3 regions of the Sphingobium sp. V4 genome follow, and region 1 is predicted to be linked to each of the others. Evidence: predicted binding sites of a transcription regulator. Region 1 holds the regulator's gene; each other region holds the start of a gene.
What was found. The regulator LexA, encoded in region 1, represses DNA repair genes until DNA is damaged. The targets are predictions, from matches to a motif close to GTTCCNCNCTTGTTCT.

Region 1 (3,858 bases):
CCACCGCCCGTACCGCCGGCCAGACCGGGGTGGAGATGGAAGCGCTGACCGCCGCTTCGATCGCCTTGCTCACCGTCTACGACATGGCCAAGGCGCTGGACAAGGCCATGGTCATCGGCAACGTCCGCCTGATCGCCAAGACCGGCGGCAAGTCCGGGGACTGGCACGCGGCATGAGTCTACTGCCCGTCGCCGACGCGCAGGCGCGCCTGTTCGCACTGGCGCGGCGCCTGCCGATCGAGATGGTTCCGGTCGGCCGGTCGGTCGGCCGCTGGCTGGCGCGGGACATCCTCGCCCTGCGCGATCAGCCCTGGGCCGACCTGTCGGCGATGGACGGCTATGCCGTGCGCGCGGCCGAATATCCCGGTCCCTGGCGCTTAGCCGGCGAAAGCGCGGCCGGTGCGGCTCACCTCCCCGCGCTCTCGCCCGGCGAAGCGGTCCGCATCTTCACGGGCGCGCCGCTGCCCCCTGGCGCCGACGCCATATTGATGCAGGAAAATGCGACCCGCGATGGCGACCTGCTGCGCGCCAACGCAGATCCGCTGCCCGCCGGCCGCCACGTTCGCCCCGCCGCTTCGGATTTCGCCCGCGACACTGTCCTGCTCCGGGCCGGAACGCGCATCGGTCCGGCCCAGATCGCCCTTGCGGTGCTGGCGGGCCATGGCGATCTGCCGGTCCATGCCAGGCCCAGGGTCGCGCTGCTGTCCACCGGCAACGAACTTGTGCCTCCCGGCGCGCCGACGCCGCCGGGCTTCCTGCCGTCCTCCAACGCGCCCATGCTGGCGGCGATGCTGGCGGACGTGCCTTGCGACGTGATCGACCTCGGCATCATAGCCGACGATCTCGACGCCATGGTGGCTGCGCTGGAACAGGCCCGCGAGGCCGACATCATCGTCTCGACCGGCGGCGCGTCGGTCGGCGACCATGATCTCGTCCGTCCCGCCTTCGCCAAGGCGGGCGGCACACTCGATTTCTGGAAGATCAGGATGCGTCCCGGCAAGCCGCTGATGGCCGGTCGGCTTGGCGGTTCGCTGTTCCTCGGCTTGCCCGGCAACCCCGTATCGGCTTTCGTCACCGGCACATTGTTCCTGCTGCCGCTGATCCGTCACCTCGGCGGGGCGGTCGATCCTCTGCCGCCCGTCGGCGAATCGCGGCTTGCATCCCCCCTGCCGGCCACGGGTGATCGCGACGACTATCTCCGCGCTTGGCGCAGCAGGGACGGAGCCGTATCCGTCACGTCGCAGGACAGCGCCGCCACCGCCGCCATGGCGCAGGCCGACTGCCTGATCCTGCGCCCGGCAGGATCGCCGCCAGCCCTGCCCGGCGACCGCATGACCGTGCTTCCACTCGCGTGACGGACAGAAAAAGGGGCCGCGGAACGGCCCCTTTCTGCTGATCTGTCGGCTTGGTCAGCGTTGCTGCTTGTTGCCCGGCGCCTTGTCCTGGCGGCGTTCGTCGCCCATCTGGTCCTGCCGGTTTTCCTGCTGATGCTGACGGTCGCTCTGACCACCGCCGCCTTGCTGGTCGCGGCGCTGGGACTTGTCCTGATCATTCTGGTTGGCCATTGTCACTCTCCTATACCCTCTGTGGAGGGTGGCATTGAAACCCCCGGACCACGACGCGCGTTCCGCGAAATGCGACCGGCCGTTCGGCGCTTGACTAATCCCCATGTGTTTCCTATGCGTTCCTCATACGTTCCACGGAGGACCGCAGCGATGTTGACGCCCAAGCAGCAGGAATTGCTGAGCTTCATTCAGACCCGGCTGGAGGAGGGCGGCGTGTCCCCCTCTTTCGAGGAGATGAAGGATGCGCTCGACCTGCGTTCCAAGTCCGGCATCCACCGCCTCATCAACGCGTTGGAAGAACGCGGCTTCATCCGTCGCCTGCCCAACCGCGCTCGCGCGCTGGAGGTCCTCAAGCTGCCCGACGCCATGCACCGCCCCCCCGCGCCGGTGATGGCGCCTGCGGTCGCGCCGCAGCCCAGGGTGGCGCCTGCCCTGCCAATCGCCGCCAATGACGTGATCGAAATCCCCCTGCACGGTCGCATCGCGGCCGGCGTTCCGATCGAGGCGATGGAGGGACAGGCCATGCTCTCCGTCCCTGCCGCGCTGCTCGGCGCGGGCGATCATTATGCGCTGGAAGTATCTGGCGATTCGATGGTCGAAGCCGGCATCCTCGACGGCGACTTCGCCCTGATCCAGCGCACGGATGTCGCGCGCGAGGGGCAGATCGTCGTCGCCCTGATCGACGATGCGGAAGCGACGCTCAAATATTTCCGGCGCGAAGGCAGCCGGGTCCGGCTCGACCCCGCCAACTCGGCATATGAACCGCAGATCTATGATCCGCGTCAGGTCCGTATCCAGGGCAAACTCGCCGGTCTGCTGCGCCGCTATAACTGAGATTTTCCGGACCTCGGGCGCACGATCCAGGGATGGGCGTCGCCCGGTCGATGGACGGTGTGAACTTCGCCATCTTGCAGGCTGATGGACAGGCCGCCGGTGCGCGCCAGCAACCGGCGGTCAATCTTCAACCAGCGCGGACGGCACCAGCGCGGCAGGCCCCGATCGCTGATGACGATATCCGCCGCCGCGCAATCCCGTGCAAAGTCGCGCCGCGCGATCAGCATGTCGCTGCGGGTCAGGAGCAACCGCCAGTCTCGACCCGTCCTGTCTCTCAACCCGACTGCGCAAAGGTCCGCTGAACAGCGCGCCTGCGGCAGCGCCGCGATGGCTTCCAGCTCACCGTCATGGCCCGCACTTTCCGACAGCACGTCGCGGACATAGTCTCCCGCCCCGGCGCGCAGGGTCGCCATGCCCTTCTCTATCCGCACCGCCACATGCCGTCCGTCGCCCGTGACCAGGACATCCGGCGGTGACGCCATCAGGGTCGCCGCCATGCCGATGCCCAGCGGCGCCAGCCCCAGCCACCTGATTCCCGTCCGCCACAACAGGCACCACAGCAACCCGACGACGGTCATGCCGAACAGGGTGGCGCCCATGGCCGGCGCCACCATGGTCGCCATCGGACTGGCGGCCACGCTGTGGGCCAGAAGCAGGAGCAGGTTGAGCGCTTGTTCCGTCACCCACCAGGCCGGAGCCCCCAGTCCCACCAGGTCGAGCGCCAGCGCCAAGGCCTCCAGCGGCATGACCAGGAAGGTGGTGAGCGGGATCGCGATCAGGTTGGCGAAGGCGCCCAGCAGGCCCGCCTTGTGGAAATGAAACAGCGCGATCGGCATCAGCACCAGTTCGACGGCGACGCCGGTCGCCAGCGTCACCGCCAGAAGACGGCCGCCTTTGCGAATCATCCCTTCATCACGCGCCGCGGCAAAGGCGCGAAAGCGCGGATGCTCGGCCAGCGCCACCAATGCCGTCACTGCGGCGAAACTCATCTGGAAACTCGGCCCGACCAGCGCCTCGGGCCAGAACAGAAGCACGACCAGCGCGCCGGCCGCCACCAGCCGCAAGGTGATCGCATCGCGCCCCATCGCCAGCCCGCCCAGAACCAGCAGTGCGGCGACACAGGATCTGACCGTCGGCACCTCGGCCCCTGTCAGCAAGGTGTAGCCGATCCCCGCCAGCGCCCCGCCGGTCGCCGCGATCAGCATCAGCGGCCAGCCCAGCACAGCGCGCCGGCTGAGCGCCATGACGCGCATCAGCAGGAAGATCACGGCGCCGATCAGCGCGGTGACGTGCAGCCCACTGATCGACAGCAGATGGGCCAGGCCGCTCCGCCGCATCGCCTCCGCATCGGCCTCACTGATGGCGCCCTGATCCCCGGTCGCCAGCGCAGCGGCGATCCCCTCGACCGGCCCGTCCACGCGCTCCACGATATGGCCGAACAATCGCGCCCTCAGCGACGG
Region 2 (3,858 bases), 1.3 Mb from region 1:
TTTGACGTTGACGAAAGCCAGTTCCACGCCGCAGGCGCGGTGCATGGCACCGTCTATTTCAAGATGCTGGACGATGCGGCCTTCTACGCCGCCAACAGCCTGGTCAGCGATCGCTTCCTGCTGACCACCGCCTTCAACCTGCTTTTCACCCGGCCGATCGGTCCGGGGCGAATCCGCGCCGAGGGCCGCTGGATCAGCGGCAAGCGCCGCGTCTATGTCGCCGAGGCGAGCCTGATCGATTCCACCGGCGAGGAGGTGGGCCGCGGCACCGGCACCTTCATGCGCTCGCAATTTCCGCTGTCATCGCTCCCGGGATATGGCGCCTGAATCGGATCCCACCGCCCGGCTGACCAGCGCCATGCTCGTCGGCGCGCTGCGGCGCCGCGTCGCCGCGGCGGGCGGCTTCGCGACGGTGCTGGCCAAGGGTGACGAAATCAGCGGCGTTATCCTGGTGCAAACACTTGAAAAAGGTCAGGAAACTGGTCTTTTTGAGCGAGTGCCGAACTTTGCCGGAGGTTATGCGTTGATGCGCTGTGGACCCTCTCCTGCAGAGGGTTCGGAGTCGCTGTCACATTATGTGACGCGACGGCGCAGGGCGGACCCCGACCTGTGGCTGATCGAACTCGATGTCCCAGAAGCGGAACGCTTCGCCGCTGAAACGATTTGCTGATCGTTGACTCATCGTCATGAGCCGTGCAGAGGCGCCCAACGCCAACGCGCAGGTTGCCGAATTCGCCCAATGGGGGGCGGGCGCGGTAAACACGCAGACGGGGGGCGGCCGGTCGTCGCGGTGAATATGGGTTAAATGACGACGCCCCGGCCAAGAACCGCATGTCTTTGAGCCACGATGAGTTTCCGCCTGAAAGCTGCGATCTTAGCAGCCTTTGCCCTGTCCACCGCCGCTGCGGTGTCCGCTTCCGACATGTCGATCGCAGGTGAATCTGTCGCCTCGGTTGCTTCTCTTCCCCAGACGAACCACGCCGGTGCTAAGCCCGCTGTCGTCTTCGCCGCGCCGCGCGAAATCGCGCAGCCGCTGGCTTCGGCCCCCAGGGCCGACAATGGTTTTTCCACCGATTCCGATTTTCAGGCGAACAGCCTCGCTGCTCTGGTCGACGCCCAAGGCGAACCCGAGGAGCTGGACGGCGATATGAAGTGCCTGGCCGGAGCGGTCTATTTCGAATCCAAGGGCGAAAGCCTGGAAGGCCAGCTGGCCGTCGCGCGCGTGATTATCAACCGCGCCAAGTCCGGCCGCTTCGCCAGCAGCCTTTGCGGCGTCGTCTATCAGCCGAGCCAGTTCAGCTTCGTGCGCGGCGGCGGTATGCCCCCGATTCGCACGGAAGGCCGCGGTTGGCGGCAGGCCGTCGCCATCGCCCAGATCGCTGCCAACGACAGCTGGGACAGCTTGGCCGAAGGCGCACTCTATTTCCATGCGCGCCGCGTGTCGCCGGGCTGGGGCAAGGCCCGGCTGGCGTCGATCGACAATCACGTCTTCTATCGCTGAGATAGCCGCCCATCGCTGGCGGAGCGCAGGCGAACGATATGGTAGGCCGGTTCGGGATCACCGAATCGGCCTTTTCTTTTGTTCCCATAATGTTCTAATATGGGGCATGAGCACCGTTCCTGCAGATGCCTGTTCTCCGCTGACCGACGGCACTGCGCTGGCGGTGGCGCGGGGCACGCTGCGCCTCTTCTTCCGCCATGACATGAGCGGGATATTGGAAGTGCCGCTCCCCAATGGCCGGCGCGCCGACATCATGGCAATCGACGGTGCCGGGCGGCTCACCATCGTCGAGATCAAGTGCAGCCGCGCGGACCTGCTGGGCGACATGAAGTGGCCCGATTATTTCGATTATTGCGACCGCTTTTTCTGGGCGGTGCCGGCGGGGTTCGACCTGACTCTGTTCGACAGTGAGGCGCTGTGGCCTGCTCGCACGGGCCTGATCGTCGCCGACCAATATGATGCCGAACTGGTGCGGCCCGCGCCGGTCGAGCCGCTGGCGGCGGCGCGGCGCAAGGCGGAGACGCTGCGCTTCGCCCGGCGCGCGGCCCGGCGGCTGACCGCGCTTGGCGACCCGGATCATGCAGCGGAACTGGGATGGTAGAGACCAGATCATCCTCTCCCGCGCCGGGGGCGGATAATCTTGTCTCTGTACTATCGGGCTTTTAGGTGGTCAGAATACCGGACCCTGTACAGGTCCTGTCGGCTTGACGCCATTTCCCTTGGCGGCGTCCAGCGCTTCGCTGAGGCCGGGCGTGCGATTGTCGCGGGCCGCATAGTCGCGGGCGGACATGCCGGCGATGGTGTCGCGCTTGTCGGGGTTGGCGCCCTGCGCAACCAGCAGGCGGACGAGGCCGACGTCGCGCAGTTGCACCGCGCGGATCAGCGGCGTTTCGCCGCTGTCATTGGTCTTGTCGACCTGTGCCTTGTAGCTCAGCAGGGTACGCACCCCTTCCTCGAACCGGCCCTGCACCGCGTCCATCAACGGGGTGTTGCCGTCATTGTCCGTCAGGTTGGGGTTGGCGCCCTTGGCGAGCAGGAAGGTCAGCCAGGTCGCGTCGCGGCGGGCGACGATGATGTGGAGCGCATTTTCGCCGGTGGACACATCGCGGCTGTTGATGACGGTGGAGCCGGGCTTCTGGATGAAGTCGGTGACTTTCTGACCGTCCTTGTCCTTGACCGCCTTCAGGAAATTATAATTGTCCGAAAACTGGGCCTGGGCCGGTCCCGGGACCAGCAGTGCCAGCGCCATCGAACCCAGGAAAGCGGAAAGGAACTTCGTCTTCATCTTGGCGCCCCGTTGCATTGCAAATCGCGTCCTAGCAGGGCATGGCTGGCCACGCCATGAACAAAGCCGTCTCCGCCTTCGCCCTGCCAATGCTCGCCCTGCTGGCCGCCTGCAATATGGGCGCGGGTGGCAATGGATCAAGCGGATCAAGCGAGCCGGGCGAATTGGCCGGCGCCAGGATCGGCGCGCCCTTCACCCTGACCGACCAGGATGGCCAGCCTGCGCGTTGGGACGATTACAAGGGGCAGTATCGCCTCGTCTATTTCGGCTACACCTATTGCCCGGATGTCTGCCCGGTCGATCTGCAAAAGATCATGCAGGCCTTCGCCCGGTTCGAGAAGGACAAGCCTGCGCTGGCGGCCAAGGTGCAGCCCATGCTTATCAGCGTCGATCCCGACCGCGACACGCCGGAGATACTCAAGACCTATGTCGCGGCCTTCCACCCGCGCCTGATTGGCCTCACCGGCACGAAAGAACAGATCGCGAAGGTCGCCAGGGATTTCGTGGTGATCTATAATCCGGAAAAGAGCAGCCCGGAAAAGACCGGCGGCACAAGCGACTATCTGGTCAGCCACAGCCGCACGCCCTATCTGTTCGATGGCGACGGCAAGCCGGTTGCGCTGGTGCCAGTGGATGATCCGGGCACGCCGGATACGGACGAGGGCGCACCTGACAAGGTGCTCGCCTTCCTTGAAAAATGGGTCAAGTGACGAACTTCTGGGACAAGCCCCTCGACAAGCTCGACCGTGCCGAATGGGAGGCGCTATGCGACGGCTGCGGCAAATGCTGCCTGCACAAGGCCGAGGACGAGGATACGGGGCATATCTATCCCACCAATGTCGCCTGCCGCCTGCTCGACCGGCAGAGCGGACAATGCAGCAACTACAAGGATCGGCGCACATTCGTTCCCGATTGCGTGCGGCTGACTCCGACCAAGGTGAAACAGATCAGCTGGCTGCCCCGTACCTGCGCCTATCGGTTGCGGGGGGAAGGCTTGCCGCTGCCGGAGTGGCATTATCTGGTCTGCGGCGACCGGGAGGCGGTCCATCGCGCCGGGGAGTCGGTCCGCGGC
Region 3 (3,858 bases), on a different replicon from region 1:
AGGCAGAAGCGCCATGGTGTCGATCGGCTCGGGCCGCCGGAACAGCCGGGCCGGGCGCGGCCAGCGTTCGGGCCAGCGCAGCAAGGTCGGATCGGCCATGGGCGGAATACGGGTGACCGAGCGCTCGGGAATATCGCTCTCGCGCGCAGCAACCCGAAAGAGCCGCTCCTCTCCCACCCTGTTCCCCAATATGTCGACGAGCGCCGCGACATCAGGCATCGTCGTTTCGCCCAGATGTGAGATGGTGCGCAGCCCGAGCGGCTCGACCAGGGGCGCGGAGAGCAGCATTTTCTCGACACCAAAGCCCGGATTGATCGTCTCGATCCGATCGCACAGCAGCCGTCCCATTTGCTTCCTGTCCCGGCTTGGCTTGGCGAGCCCCGCCCGGATCGCCTCGATCCGGTTGTCGACCCGGTGGAAGCGCAAATCCAGCCGGCGCGCGCCAACGCCCGCTTCCTCGAGTTGTTGGCACAGGCCCTCGACCAGCTTGTGCGTATAGCCGGCAAGGGTCTCGGGTGCGCCGATGGGTTCGGCAAAGCGGCGCTCAACCTCGATCGTTTGTGGCGCGGCGACCAGCTCGAAAGGCTCGGCCACACGACCATAGGCCTGATCGAGCCGCAGCCCCGGCATCGAACCGAAGCGCAGTGCCAGCGAGGCGCGCGGCATGGCCTCCAGGTCAGCGATCGTCTCCAGACCCAATTTGCTTAACGCGCTGACGATGGCCTGGTCGAGCCGGAGCGCGGCCAGCGGCAGATCGGCAATGGCCTCCTCGAGGTCCAGCGGATCGATCACCCGCAGCGGATCCGCGCCATAGCGGGCCAGCGCATGCGCAGCGCCATAGGCCGGCGCGCAGACCGCCCGCCCGGCGGTTTCCACCTCGGCCAGCCGCTGCGCCATGTCCTTGAGCAGGCCCAAGACGCCACCATGGGCATAGGCCGCGCCGGTGATATCGAGCATCAGCCCATCGGGCGGATCGACCGCGATGATCGGCGCGTAGCGGCGGAGTGACCAGACAGCGAGACGCTCCAGGCCTTCCCGGTCCGCCTGCTCCTCGGCGTCCATGATGAGGAGATCGGGCACCAGCGCCTGGGCCTGCGTCACCGCCATGCCGATGTGCAGACCGATCATGCGCGCGGCGGCGTTCGCCGCGGTAATCACCCGGCGTTGCCCCTCCATGCCAGCAAGGATCAACGGCGCGTCAGGAGGCGGCGCGCTGCGCCCAAGCCTGCGACGCAGCCGATCCGTCGGCCAGGTCGGCAGGAAGAGCGAGACGACCTGTCGCATCGCAGACTTCCACCAGAAAATCGGCGCTCTCTCCTGCCCGGCACCGTATGAGCTCGACGAACCAGCGATGCCGACCGACGCCCGGCACCGGCAAGGGTTCGGAAGGAACGGCCGTCACCCGCCAGCGCGTTGCCGCGGCGGTTGGTTGGCCAAAGTCCGACGCTTCAGCGAGACGCCGCCAGCGCCGGATCGCGATGCCGATCGTGCCGCTGCTCTCGGCTGCCAGTTGCAGCCGGCGCGAGGTTGTCATGGACAGACGCGCGAGTTCCGCCACCACCCCGCCCAGGCCACCATGGCGCAGCCCTTCCTCGAAACAGGCAAGCACCGCCGTCTCATCGCGGGCCTCGACATAGATGACGCGATCAGGATCAAGCCCCGCCTGCGCAATCGCGGGCGCGAACAGATCGGGCTGCGTCATGCACCAGAGGATGCTGCCGTTCACCCGCGCGAGAATGCCGGCGGTGAACAGCGCGGCGGCCGCGCCATCGGTCACGCCCTGCGCGCCGCCCGCCACTTCATGCAGCGCGCCCAGCGCCAAGCCGCCACCGGGCAGTTTGGCGTCGATCGTCTCCAGCCCAAATGGCAGAACCTCTCGGCCCCGGCGCTCCGCGCCTTCGATCTCGGCAATCTGGGCGCGCAAGGCAGCAACATGGGGGCGCGCCCCTCTTTCCGTCATCGAAGGGCCTCCTTCTGGCTCGCGGTTAGATTCGTTCCTATTTTGTTCCAATCGGTGTATGAGTCAACGGGCGGAGTCGGCGTTCAGGCGCGAACGGCGATACGCTTCTGAAACAAGGCAGTTATTCCCATGGGTGAGACGAGGAAAAAATTAAAGCTGCGGCACGACGTGGATGATCGTTCGACGCCGGAAACGGTGCCGAACGCCCCTCCCGCGCTAAGCGACTCGACCGCGCCGCGCTATCATCCAAGCCATGATCCGCAACTCGTCAGCGATGACGAGATCCCCTGGTAGCGCCCGTGTCGAGATTGCATTGCATGGCGGCGGGCCTCACCGAGATCGCGCATCATCTCAACGCTGAAATGCCTGCGCGCATCGAGCTGCCGCCCGAGACGAAAGAAGGCGCTCTCGGCCTGATCCTGTTCGAGAATAAAGGCCGCCGCATCCTGCGTGGCGTGACCTGGGGTTTTCAGCGGCTGACCCGAGAGATGCGCGAGCGCGGCGAGGAACCCACCCGCGTCGGCCTTGTTGCTGACCTCACCAATCCCATGTGGGATCAGATGGTGGAGGATCCGCGCTATAGATGTCTGATCATTCTCACCCATTTCGCCAACCCCGACGGCGTGCCCGGCGCGCGGACCCGCACCTGGTTTTCGCTAAGGCGCGCGTCCTTCATGGCCTGGGCCGGCTTCTGCCGGAACATGCCAGGCCAAGGCCCCGTTTATGCCGGCATGACCATGGACGCCAATGAAGCGGTGCAGCCGACCAATGACCGCATGCCGGTGCTGCTCGACCCGCATCACTATGACGCATGGTTTCATGGCTCGATCCGGGATGTCATAGGCTTCCAGTTCGACACGCCCTTGGCCGCCGAGCGCTTCCGGGTGGAGAAGACCGAGGACCTCTGGAACAGCGGCAAGCGCCCGCCATCGGCGGACAAGCAGCTCGCGCTCATCTGACATGCACCTCGCCGCCCAGCAGATCGACCTCTTCGCCTCACCGCTGATCCCGGGCCTGCGCTACGAGACCGGCTTTCTCAGCAGCGCGGAGGAAGCGGACCTCATCGCCCGGATCAATACCACGCCGCTTGCCCCGTTCCGATTCCAGCGTTGGACCGGCAAGCGCCTAACCCACAGCTATGGCTGGAGCTATGATTTCGAGCGGAGCAGCTTTGGTCCGGCCGATCCCCTGCCCGCCTGGCTGCTGCCGGTGCGTGATCGCGCGGCGCGTGTTGCCGGCCTGTCGGCGGACGCACTCGTCCAGGCGCTGCTCATCCGTTATGATCCGGGCGCCGGCATTGGCTGGCACAAGGATCGCCCGGTGTTCGAGCATATCGTCGGCATTTCGCTTGGGGGCCTTGCTCCCATGCGCTTTCGGCGTCGGACAGCGGGTGGGTTCGAGCGCCGCACGGTGTCGCTGGAGCCGTGCTCCATCTATCATCTGGCAGGCGAAGCGCGGCATGGCTGGGAACATAGCATCGCCGAGCAGGACGCGCCGCGCTGGTCGATCACCTTCCGCAGCCTCAAACCGGCCTGATGCCCGGCAGCGGAGAAAAGCGCAAATATCCGGTTACGCCTGACGGGCGCTATTTCGTCGTGCGCGGCCGTCTCTGGCGAATGAGCAATCCCGCTCTTGGCGAGGATGAGCGAACCGAGCTTGTCCATCAATTGATGATCGCGCGCAGGAAGGTGGGTGAGGCGCTGCGCGCCAAGGACGAGGGCGCCGAGAAATGCGCGCGGGATGCGGTGGACGCGGTCAAACGCCAGCTTGGCGAACGCGGGCCAGTGTGGTGGGAGGACGGCGCGCCCGACTATAACCGACATCTCGTCCGGAACACCCCCTATGCCGAATGGTTCGACGCCCTACGACACGAAGGCGTCCGAGCGTGATTGGCTTCA

Region 2: the regulator LexA is predicted to act here: its motif matches at 1,582-1,597, upstream of K3M67_RS14440 (MmcB family DNA repair protein).
Region 3: the regulator LexA is predicted to act here: its motif matches at 1,994-2,009, upstream of K3M67_RS20295 (ImuA family protein).

What each region holds. Positions count from the first base shown of each region.
Region 1 covers NZ_CP081001.1:993,701-997,558, reverse strand. Annotated here, with positions in the region: gene moaC (cyclic pyranopterin monophosphate synthase MoaC) at 1-176, shown strand, start outside; gene K3M67_RS05245 (molybdopterin molybdotransferase MoeA) at 173-1,354, shown strand; gene K3M67_RS05240 (hypothetical protein) at 1,409-1,564, opposite strand; gene lexA (transcriptional repressor LexA) at 1,715-2,398, shown strand; gene K3M67_RS05230 (ComEC/Rec2 family competence protein) at 2,389-3,858, opposite strand, start outside.
Region 2 covers NZ_CP081001.1:2,900,348-2,904,205, forward strand. Annotated here, with positions in the region: gene K3M67_RS14425 (PaaI family thioesterase) at 1-327, shown strand, start outside; gene K3M67_RS14430 (DUF1491 family protein) at 317-670, shown strand; gene K3M67_RS14435 (cell wall hydrolase) at 848-1,501, shown strand; gene K3M67_RS14440 (MmcB family DNA repair protein) at 1,608-2,102, shown strand; gene K3M67_RS14445 (ankyrin repeat domain-containing protein) at 2,172-2,786, opposite strand; gene K3M67_RS14450 (SCO family protein) at 2,828-3,496, shown strand; gene K3M67_RS14455 (YcgN family cysteine cluster protein) at 3,484-3,858, shown strand, end outside.
Region 3 covers NZ_CP081002.1:983,506-987,363, reverse strand. Annotated here, with positions in the region: gene K3M67_RS20300 (Y-family DNA polymerase) at 1-1,284, opposite strand, end outside; gene K3M67_RS20295 (ImuA family protein) at 1,199-1,960, opposite strand; gene K3M67_RS20290 (hypothetical protein) at 2,090-2,254, shown strand; gene K3M67_RS20285 (SOS response-associated peptidase family protein) at 2,278-2,919, shown strand; gene K3M67_RS20280 (alpha-ketoglutarate-dependent dioxygenase AlkB) at 2,921-3,496, shown strand; gene K3M67_RS20275 (hypothetical protein) at 3,496-3,849, shown strand.